2 regions of the Streptomyces sp. NPDC093064 genome follow, and region 1 is predicted to be linked to the other one. Evidence: riboswitches for the same ligand, from Rfam matches in the RefSeq annotation. Region 1 holds a riboswitch; the other holds the start of a gene.

Region 1 (5,226 bases):
GCTCCAGACCGAAGGTCTGCGACTCCTCGACGGTGATGACGCCTTCCTTGCCGACCTTGTCCATGGCCTCGGCGATGAGCTCGCCGATCTGGGTGTCGGCGGCGGAGATGGAGGCGGTGGAGGCGATCTGCTCCTTGGTCTCGACCTCCTTGGCCTGGTCGAGCAGGGCGGCGGAGACGGCCTCGACGGCCTTCTCGATACCGCGCTTCAGGGCCATCGGGTTGGCACCGGCGGCGACGTTGCGCAGGCCTTCCTTGACGAGGGCCTGGGCGAGCACGGTCGCGGTGGTCGTACCGTCGCCGGCGACGTCGTCCGTCTTCTTGGCGACTTCCTTGACCAGCTCGGCGCCGATCTTCTCGTACGGGTCCTCGAGCTCGATCTCCTTGGCGATGGAGACACCGTCGTTGGTGATCGTGGGGGCACCCCACTTCTTCTCGAGGACGACGTTGCGGCCCTTGGGGCCGAGGGTCACCTTGACGGCGTCCGCGAGCTGGTTCATGCCGCGCTCGAGGCCTCGCCGCGCCTCCTCGTCGAACGCGATGATCTTGGCCATGTGAAGTGGTCCTCCCAGGACTGGGGGTGATTACTTCGGACCGCGCCCGCGCCCGCGACGGACGGCCCCCGACCGGTGGTTCCTTGCCCCACCCGGCCCGTGGCCTCACCGACCCGGTCCTTCGTTGTCACTCTCACCTTCAGAGTGCTAACGCCAATGATTAGCACTCGACCCCTTCGAGTGCAAGCGCCTTCGGGGGTCGGCGGGGCACTCGGCCGGGCGCGAACACGGGCGTACCGGGCCGTGCGGGCGCGCGGTGCGCGGACACGGGCGTGCCGACCGCCGGACGGGGAAGTGCGCCGACACAGCGAAGGGCCCGCACCCCGGCAGCGGAGGTGCGGGCCCTTCCGAAGAAGAACGTCGCTTGCGGTGGTCGCGCGATTCAGGCCGTGACACGGACCATGTCGGCCTGTGGACCCTTCTGGCCCTGCGAGATCTCGAACTCGACCCGCTGGCCCTCTTCCAGCGTGCGGTAGCCGTCCATCTGGATCGCGCTGTAGTGGACGAAGACGTCCGCACCACCGTCGACCGCGATGAAGCCGTACCCCTTCTCCGCGTTGAACCACTTGACGGTGCCCTGAGCCATGCCTAACTCCCCTATTACTGGCCCTTGCACAGATCCACACTTCGCGGACCCGGGTCAGACCTCACCCCCCGTGGATCGGGGGCGTGCGCCGGAACGCGTCGACCGCGGCTGAATGTATCTGTCCAACTGCCGTCTGCAACAGGTCAATCGGACGAGAAATCTGGACGTACGCGGTCCGGAATATAGGAAGAATTCACGCGAATTCAGGGCAAGTCGGGCCCCGCAAACAAGGCAAATGCCACAAAAGGCCCGCAGACTTTGGCTACTTCTTGCCGGGCTCGCGGCAGGAATCCATGGCCCCGGATTCGGAGTTGGAGGGCGCGTTCCCCAACTCTACCGCGCTCAACCACACAGAATTGCCCCCTCCGCTTCTCTCACGGAGGGGGCAATTCGATGAACTCTGCGTAATCGGGATTACCGAAGGTAATGATCAGCCGCCGGCGACCGCCGGGATGATCGAGACGCCCGCGCCGTCCGGGGTGGCCGTCTCGAGGCCCTGCTCGAACCGGACGTCGTCGTCGTTGACGTACACGTTGACGAAGCGGCGCAGCTTGCCCTGGTCGTCCAGGACCCGTGCCGAGATGCCCGTGTGGTTCTTCTCCAGGTCCGAGATGACCTCGGACAGGGTCGCGCCCTCGGCGTTCACCTCGGCCCGGCCGCCGGTGTAGGTGCGCAGGATGGTGGGGATGCGAACGGTCACGCTCATGCCAGGCCAGCCTCTCGGAAGGAGTCCAGGGTCGGACGGATCGTCGCGGTCAGGCCGGTGCCGGCCACCGCGTCCAGCGTCTTCAGCCCGTCGCCGGTGTTGAGGACGACGGTGGTCTTCGTCGGGTCGAGGACGCCGTCCTCGACCAGCTTCTTCGTCACGCCGACCGTCACACCGCCCGCGGTCTCGGCGAAGATGCCCTCGGTCCGCGCCAGCAGCTTGATGGCGTCGACGACCTGCTCGTCGGTCACGTCCTCCACCGCGCCACCGGTGCGGCGCGCGATGTCCAGGACGTACGGGCCGTCGGCCGGGTTGCCGATGGCCAGGGACTTGGCGATCGTGTTCGGCTTCTGCGGCCGCACGACCTCATGGCCGGCCTTGAAGGCGGTGGACACCGGCGAGCAGCCCTCGGCCTGGGCGCCGAAGATCTTGTACGGCTTGTCCTCGACCAGCCCCAGCTCGATCAGCTCCCGCAGGCCCTTGTCGACCTTGGTGAGCTGGGAGCCCGAGGCGATCGGGACGACGATCTGGTCCGGCAGCCGCCAGCCGAGCTGCTCGCAGATCTCGTACGCCAGCGTCTTGGAGCCCTCGGCGTAGTACGGCCGCAGGTTGACGTTGACGAAGCCCCAGCCCTCGCCGGCCGGATCGCCGATCAGCTCGGAGCAGAAACGGTTCACGTCGTCGTAGTTGCCCTCGATGCCGACGAGTTCGCCGCCGTAGATCGCGGCCATCACGACCTTGCCCTGCTCCAGGTCGTGCGGGATGAACACGCAGGAGCGCAGCCCGGCGCGGGCGGCCGCGGCGCCGACGGCGCCGGCCAGGTTGCCGGTCGAGGAGCAGGAGAGGGTGGTGAAGCCGAAGGCGCGGGCCGCCTCCAGTGCCTGGGCGACCACGCGGTCCTTGAAGGAGTGCGTGGGATTGCCGGAGTCGTCCTTCACGTACAGCCCGCCGGTCACCCCCAGTTCGCGGGCGAGGCGGTCGGCCCGGACGAGCTTGGTCCAGCCCGGGTTCAGGTTCGGCTTGCCGGCGACGTCCGCGGGGACGGGCAGCAGCGGCGCGTAGCGCCAGATGTTCGCGGGGCCCGCTTCGATCCTCTTGCGCAGCTCCTCGGTGTCGTAGGCCGAGAAGTCGTAGGCGATCTCCAGCGGGCCGAAACACTCCTCGCAGGCGAAGACCGGGCCGAGGGGGACGCGGTGACCGCACTCGCGGCAGCTCAGCGCCGCTGCGGGGCCGAGGTCCACGGTGGAGTCGGTGCTGCTTACAACGGTCTGCACAGCCATGTGAGGCGAGGCCCTTTCTCCTCATCTTCCTCACGACGCATCTCGCCGTGAGACGGATTTGGCACCTTCCCTAGCCGGGAGCCTCGCGAAGACGATCGGCTGTGCAGGCACAGCAGTCGATACGAGAACCGGCTGGAGGGTTGCCGGGGCTTCATCGGGCCGTGTCCCTCTGCCCCTCTGGATGAGCTGTATTCGGTTGTGACGCGGAGGTGACCCCCGGCATGGGATGGTCGTCCGCGTTGTTCAGACTGTAACGGAAGGCCAGGACGGCTGAGTCAGTCGTCCGAAGCGCGAGACAACAGTGAGGAGCCGCTGACCGTGCTGGAAGAAGTCGAGTGCTGGCTGGCCACCCGCTCCTGGTCCGTGGCCGACCGGCCGCTCCACCAGATTCTGGCGGCCAAGCAGCGCACCGGCCAGTCGGTCTCCGTGGTGCTGCCCGCGCTGAACGAGGAGGCGACGGTCGGCGACATCGTCGCGGTGATCCGCCGCGACCTCGTGGAGCGTGCGCCGCTCGTCGACGAGATCGTCGTCGTCGACTCGGGCTCCACCGACCGCACCTCCGAGGTGGCCGCCGCCGCGGGCGCCCGCGTGGTGCACCGCGACGAGATCCTGCCGCGCCTGCCGGCCGTGCCGGGCAAGGGCGAGGTTCTGTGGCGCTCCCTGCTCGTCACCCGCGGGGACGTCATCTGCTTCGTCGACGCCGATCTGCGGGAGTTCTCCTCCGACTTCGTCACCGGCATCGTGGGCCCGCTGCTCACCGAACGCGACGTCGACCTGGTCAAGGCGATGTACGACCGGCCCTTCACCGTGCCCGGCGGGCACACCTCCAAACCGGCCGCGGCCGGGCAGGCCGGGCAGGGCGGACGGGTCACCGAGCTGATGGCACGCCCGCTGCTCAACATGCACTGGCCGCAGCTGGCCGGCTTCGTGCAGCCGCTCGGCGGCGAGTACGCGGCCCGCCGCTCACTCCTCGAACAACTGCCCTTCCCGGTCGGCTACGGCGTCGAGCTGGGCATGCTGGTCGACGCGCTGCACCTGGTGGGTCTGGACGCCCTCGCCCAGGTCGACGTCGGCGTGCGCAGGCACCGGCACCAGGACGGACAGGCGCTCGGCCGGATGGCCGCCGCGATCTACCGCACCGCCCAGCTGCGCCTGGCCCGGGGCCACCTCGTGCGCCCCTGCCTCACCCAGTTCGTCCGCGGCGAGAACGGCTTCGAGCCGCGGACGTACGGCGTGGACACGGAGGAGCGTCCGCCGATGGCCGAGATCGCGGAGTACGCGGCCCGGCAGGTGGCGTGAAACACCGGTCCCGCCCGTCGTCCGCCGGCTACGAAGCGGAACCGTACGTTTGAGCGTTTCGGGGCCGGGCTAAGTTGAGGCGTATGGCTTCTACGCACGGTGCCGAGGTACTGGTCGCGTCCAATCGCGGCCCGGTTTCGTACGAGGTGCGCGAGAACGGCTCGCTCCACTCCCGGCGCGGAGGCGGGGGGCTGGTGTCCGGGCTCTCCGCGATCGGTCCGGAGGCGGGCGCGGTGTGGGTGTGCGCCGCGCTGAGCGACGCCGACCGGGAGGCGGCGGGCCGCTTCGAGGGCGGGCGCCGGCTGCCGTCGGAGGCGACCGGCGGGCAGCAGGTGCGGATGCTCGACATCGACGCGAAGGTCTTCTCCGACGCCTACAACGGCATCGCCAACTCGGTGCTGTGGTTCGTCCACCACATGCTGTACCAGACCCCGCTGGAGCCGGTCTTCGACGCGGAGTTCCGGCGCCGCTGGAAGTCCTACGAGGCCTACAACCTGGCCTTCGCCGAGGCGCTGGCGGAGGAGGCGGCCGAGGGGGCGGCCGTGGTGGTCCAGGACTACCACCTGACGCTCGTGCCGGGGATGCTGCGCGACTTCCGGTCCGATGTGCGCATCGGGCACTTCTCGCACACGCCGTGGGCGCCGGCGGACTACTTCCGGATCCTCCCCGACGACATCGCCGAGCAGGTGCTGCGCGGGATGCTGGGCGCGGACCGGCTGGGCTTCCTCACCCAGCGGTGGGCGGACGCGTTCGCCGGCTGCTGCGACGCGCTCGTCGGCGGGCTCGGGGGCACCCGGATCGG
Region 2 (5,226 bases), on a different contig from region 1:
CAGCTTCCCTGGGCGTGTGGCACGTAACCCTACGGCCTGGCGGCTTCTCGGCGCCGGTCCGTCCATGGCGGCGAGGCGGTCTGTGCGGTTGCGTCCGGTTACGCCATGCTCTGTGCACATGATCGGCAACAGGTTCACGGTGGCGGCCCGGACGATCAGGGCGGCCAGGGCGGTACGGAGCATGCAGGCGCCGGTGACGTGTGCCCTGATCGTCCTGTGCTGTCTGATCTTCGTGGCCGGCCCGGCGGCGGGCCTCAATCCCTCCTACGGCACGGGGGACGCGCTGCTGCTCGCCCAGCGGGCCTACTTCCGGCGGTGGGGCGTGATCCCCGACGTCTTGTTCACCGGCTCGCTCCGGGCCGCCCTCACCCCCGCGACGGCCCTGTTCGTGCACGGCAGCTGGGTGCACCTGCTCGGCAACATGCTCTTCCTCTACGTCTTCGGGGCGATGACCGAGGAGCGCATGGGCCGCGTCCGGTTCACGCTGTTCTACGTCGGCTGCGGCTACCTGGCCCTCGTGGGCTACGCGGTCGCCAACGCCGACTCCGGGCAGAGCCTGGTGGGGGCCTCGGGCGCGATCTCGGCGGTCCTCGGCGCGTTTCTCTACCTATTCCCCAGCGCCCGGGTGACCAGTCTCTTCCCGTTCCTGTTCTTCCTGCCGCTGCGCTTTCCCGCGTGGGTGGTGCTGCCCTTCTGGGCGGCCCTCCAGTGGCTGGCCGCCGGCCGCGCCGCCGAGGGACCGCAGGTCGCCTACCTGGCCCACGTGGTGGGCTTCGCCCTGGGCTTCGCCTGCGCGTGGGCCTGGTTCGGCCGGAAGACTAGAGTGAAGGCCGCCCCTGCTCCGGCCCCCGAGGGAGAGAACCAGCCGTGATCACCGCGATCGTCCTCATCAAGACCAGCGTGGACCGGATCCCCGAGATCGCCGAGCAGATCGCCTCACTGGACTCGGTCAGCGAGGTCTTCTCCGTCACCGGCACCTACGACCTGATCGCCATGGTCCGGGTGCGGCAGCACGAGGACCTGGCGGAGGTCATCCCGGGGCGGATCAGCAAGATCCCGGGCGTCGAGGGGACGGACACGCACGTGGCCTTCCGCACCTACTCGCAGCACGACCTGGAGGCGGCGTTCGCCATCGGGCTGGACTCCTGACCGCCCCGGGCTCCTGAGCGGGCGGATCACACCGCGGGCACGCAGCGGCCGTCCTCCGTGCGGTACGTCCACTTCGCGCCGTCCCTGACCAGCTCCCGCACCGCCGCAACGAAGCGGTCCACGTGCTCGTCGGGCGTCCCCGCGCCGAAGCTCACGCGGATGGCGTTGAGGGACTTCTCGCCCGGGGCGGCCTCGGGCGCGCCGCACTCGCCCTGGCTCTGCGGATCGCCGCCCAGCAGGGTGCGGACCAGGGGGTGGGCGCAGAAGAGGCCGTCGCGGACGCCGATGCCGTACTCGGCGGAGAGGGCGGCGGCGAAGTGGGAGCTGTTCCAGCCCGCCACGACGAAGGAGATCACGCCGACCCGCGGGGCGTCGTCGCCGAACAGGGAGAGCACCCTGACCTCGGGCACCTCGGCGAGACCCGCCCGCACCTTGCGGATCAGGTACCGCTCGCGCGCGACGAGGTCGTCGAAGCCGGCCTCGGTCAGCGCCGTGCAGGCCGAGGCGACGGCGTAGGCGCCGATGACGTTCGGGGAGCCGGCCTCGTGGCGGGCGGCCGACTCGTGCCAGCTCACGTCCACGGACCCGTCGGCGCGCCGCGCCACCGTGCGGCTCGCGCCGCCGCCCGCGAGGTACGGCTCGGCCTCACGGAGCCAGTCGGCTCGGCCGGCCAGGACGCCGGAGCCGAAGGGGGCGTACAGCTTGTGGCCGGAGAAGGCGACCCAGTCGACGTCGAGGTCGCGGACGGACACCGGGTGGTGCGGGGCGAGCTGGGCGGCGTCCAGGACGATCCGGGCGCCGTGCGCGTGGGCGGCGGCGGCCAGCTCCCGTACGGGCCACAGCTCGCCGGTGACGTTGGAGGCGCCGGTGACGCACACCAGGGCCGGGCCGTGGGGGTCGCGGCCGGCGAGGGCCCGCTCCAGGGTCGCCACGGCCCGCTCCGGGGTGCGCGGGGCGTCGAGGCAGGTCACCCGCGCGTCCCGCCACGGCAGCAGCGAGGCGTGGTGCTCGGTCTCGAAGACGAAGACCTGGCAGTCCGCGGGCAGCGCGCGGGCGAGCAGGTTCAGGGAGTCGGTGGTGGACCGGGTGAAGACCACCTGGTCCTCCGCACGGCAGTCCAGGAACTCCGCGACCGTCCTCCGGGCGTTCTCGAACAGGTCGGTGGAGAGCTGGGAGAGGTAGCCGGCGCCGCGGTGGACGCTGCCGTAGTACGGCGCGTACGCCGCCACGTCGTCCCAGACGCGCTGGAGGGCGGGCGCGCTGGCCGCGTAGTCGAGCGCCGCGTAGGTGACCTCCCCGCCGGTGACGAGCGGAACGGTGACGTCCCGGCCCAGCACGGGCAGCGGGGAACAGACGGACTGGTCGGCGGCGACGGTGGAGACGGTGGAGACGGACATGGGTGAACTCCCGTGAAAGCAGGCGGAATCACCACGCGAGCAGGCATGGCTCGAGCGTGGGGAAGGGTGAAGGGGAAAGCGCGGTGGCGGGGCTCTGCGGCCTCGGGGGCGACAGGCCCTAGCGCATTCGCTTGCTCACGGAAGGCTCCCTCGTCGACCAGGACCCCTGGACTGTGTCCACTCGAAGGAGTGCGAGGGGTCCGCGCTTGCCGTAGGCCTCGCTGCCTACGGCCTGGTCTTCACCCGGGGCACCCCGCCACGGACGGAGGGTTGCCGGACAGCCGGCCGGGGCCACATGGCTGTCACTCATGACCTGGTTCAGCATCCTGCCACACGATCTTCCACGCGCAAGGCGCAGTCCGGATCGTGGACTGCGCCTTGCGAGGGGAGGCCCGGGTCTCAGGCGTTGCTGACGGTCACCCAGCGCTCCAGCGTGCGCTTGGCGGACCCGGAGTCGATCGACTCCGCCGCGCGGTCCATACCGGCCCGGATCTGTTCGGCGAGGGTGCCCGGGCCCGGCCGCAGGGCCACCAGCGCCGCCGCGGAGTTCAGCAGGACGGCGTCCCGTACGGGCCCCTTCTCGCCGTCCAGCACGCGCCGGGCCACCTCGGCGTTGTACGAGGCGTCACCGCCCCGCAGCGCCTCCACGGGCACCAGTTCGATGCCGACGTCCCGCGGGTCGAAGCGCTCCTGGGTCACCGTGCCGTCCCGGACGATCCAGACCTGGGAGGTGGCGGTCGTGGTGAGCTCGTCGAGGCCGTCGTCGCCCCGGAAGACCAGGGAGGAGTGGCCGCGCTCGGCGAAGACGCCGGCGACGACCGGTGCCATGCGCGGGTCCGCGACCCCGACGGCCTGGGCCCGCACCCTGGCCGGGTTGGTCAGCGGGCCCAGCACGTTGAAGACCGTGCGGATGGCCAACTGGCCGCGGGCGGCGCCCGCGTGGCGCAGCGCCGGATGGAACTTGATCGCGAAGCAGAAGGTGATTCCGGCCTCCTGCGCGACCTCGGCCACCCGCCGCGGCGTCAGTTCCAGATTGACGCCGAGCTTCTCCAGTACGTCGGAGGCCCCGGAGGCGGAGGACGCGGCCCGGTTGCCGTGCTTGACGACACTGGCGCCGGTGCCGGCCACGACGATCGAGGACATGGTGGAGATGTTCACCGTCTTGGCACCGTCGCCGCCGGTGCCGACGATGTCTACGGTCGCGCCGGGTACCTCGATCACATTGGCGTGCTCGTACATCGTCCGGACCAGGCCGGTGATCTCCTCCACCGTCTCGCCCTTGGCCCGCAGGGCCACCACGAACCCGGCGATCTGTGCGTCGGTCGCCTCGCCGCGCATGATCAGGTCCATCGCCCAGGCGGTCTCGTCGGCGGTGAGGTCCCGGCCGTCCAGCAGGCCGTTCAGCAGGGCGGGCCAGGAGCGGCCCGCCGCGGTGTTGCCTCCAGCGGGGGTCACAGCGTTCATATGCCGCTCCTGGGTCGGTGTCCCGTACGGCGGGACGCGAATCTCGAACAGGTCCACCCTATCCAGCCCCGGACACCGCGAAGGGCCCCGTCCGGGGATCGGACGGGGCCCTTCGACCGTGGCGTGGCGACGCTCAGCGGTCAGTGATCAGTGGTGGCCGTGGCCGCTCGTGATCTCCCTGTACTCCTCGACGGTCGGCTTCGGGATCTGGTTGTCCTCGCCGTAGTACGCGTTGCTGAGCTTGGCGCGCAGCTTCTGCGAGCCCTTGATCTTGCGCTCGACGCCGTTCTCGTCGACCGCCGGGCCGATCTCGGCCGGCTCGTACTGGTCGTGCGCCGTGAGCGTGTAGAGCTGCTCCTGGCTGAGCGGCTCGTGGACCTCGATGAACTCACCGTGCGGCAGGCGCTTGATGATGCCGGTCTCACGACCGTGCAGCACCTTCTCCTTGTCGCGGCGCTGGAGGCCGAGGCAGATCCGCTTGGTGGCGACGAACGCGATGATCGGTCCGACGAAGAAGCCGATCCGGACGAACCAGGTGACCGCGTTGATCGACAGGTGGAAGTGCGTGGCCCACAGGTCGTTGCCGCCGCCGACCAGCGTGATCATGTACATCGTGATCCAGGCGACACCGAACGCGGTACGCGTCGGGGCGTTGCGCGGGCGGTCCAGGATGTGGTGCTCGCGCTTGTCGCCGGTGATCCAGGACTCGATGAACGGGTACGCCGCCAGCGCCGCCAGGACCAGGCCGAAGAGGACCAGCGGGATGAACACGCCCAGGACGAGCGTGTGGCCCCAGAAGTTGACCTCCCAGCCCGGCATGAAGCGGACCAGACCCTCGGCGAAGCCCATGTACCAGTCGGGCTGGGCGCCGGTGGACACCTGGTCCGGACGGTACGGGCCGATCGCCCAGATCGCGTTGATCTCCACGAGCGCCGCGATCATCGCGAGGACACCGAAGACCAGGAAGAAGAAGCCGCCGGCCTTGGCCATGTACACCGGCAGCAGCGGCATGCCGACGACGTTCTTGTTGCTCTTGCCGGGACCCGCGAACTGCGTGTGCTTGTGGTAGAAGACCAGGATCAGGTGGGCCACCACCAGGCCCAGCATGATGCCGGGCAGCAGCAGGATGTGGATCGAGTAGAACCGCGCCACGAAGTCGTGACCGGGGAACTCGCCGCCGAAGAGGAAGTACGAGATGTACGTGCCGACGATCGGC

What was found. Region 1 has a riboswitch for S-adenosylmethionine ahead of thrC (threonine synthase). Riboswitches for the same ligand answer to the same signal wherever they lie in the genome.
Region 2: another riboswitch for S-adenosylmethionine. It lies ahead of ACIQFZ_RS11710 (aminotransferase class V-fold PLP-dependent enzyme); the one in region 1 lies ahead of thrC (threonine synthase).

Annotation. Positions count from the first base shown of each region.
Region 1 covers NZ_JBIVPK010000009.1:49,156-54,381, reverse strand. Annotated here, with positions in the region: gene groL (chaperonin GroEL) at 1-553, opposite strand, end outside; gene ACIQFZ_RS13630 (cold-shock protein) at 936-1,139, opposite strand; gene ACIQFZ_RS13625 (MoaD/ThiS family protein) at 1,570-1,845, opposite strand; gene thrC (threonine synthase) at 1,842-3,125, opposite strand; SAM riboswitch class I at 3,144-3,313, opposite strand; gene ACIQFZ_RS13615 (glucosyl-3-phosphoglycerate synthase) at 3,444-4,424, shown strand; gene ACIQFZ_RS13610 (trehalose-6-phosphate synthase) at 4,508-5,226, shown strand, end outside.
Region 2 covers NZ_JBIVPK010000007.1:177,007-182,232, forward strand. Annotated here, with positions in the region: gene ACIQFZ_RS11700 (rhomboid family intramembrane serine protease) at 119-871, shown strand; gene ACIQFZ_RS11705 (Lrp/AsnC family transcriptional regulator) at 868-1,149, shown strand; gene ACIQFZ_RS11710 (aminotransferase class V-fold PLP-dependent enzyme) at 1,176-2,546, opposite strand; SAM riboswitch class IV at 2,744-2,860, opposite strand; gene trpD (anthranilate phosphoribosyltransferase) at 2,946-4,010, opposite strand; gene ACIQFZ_RS11720 (cytochrome bc complex cytochrome b subunit) at 4,158-5,226, opposite strand, start outside.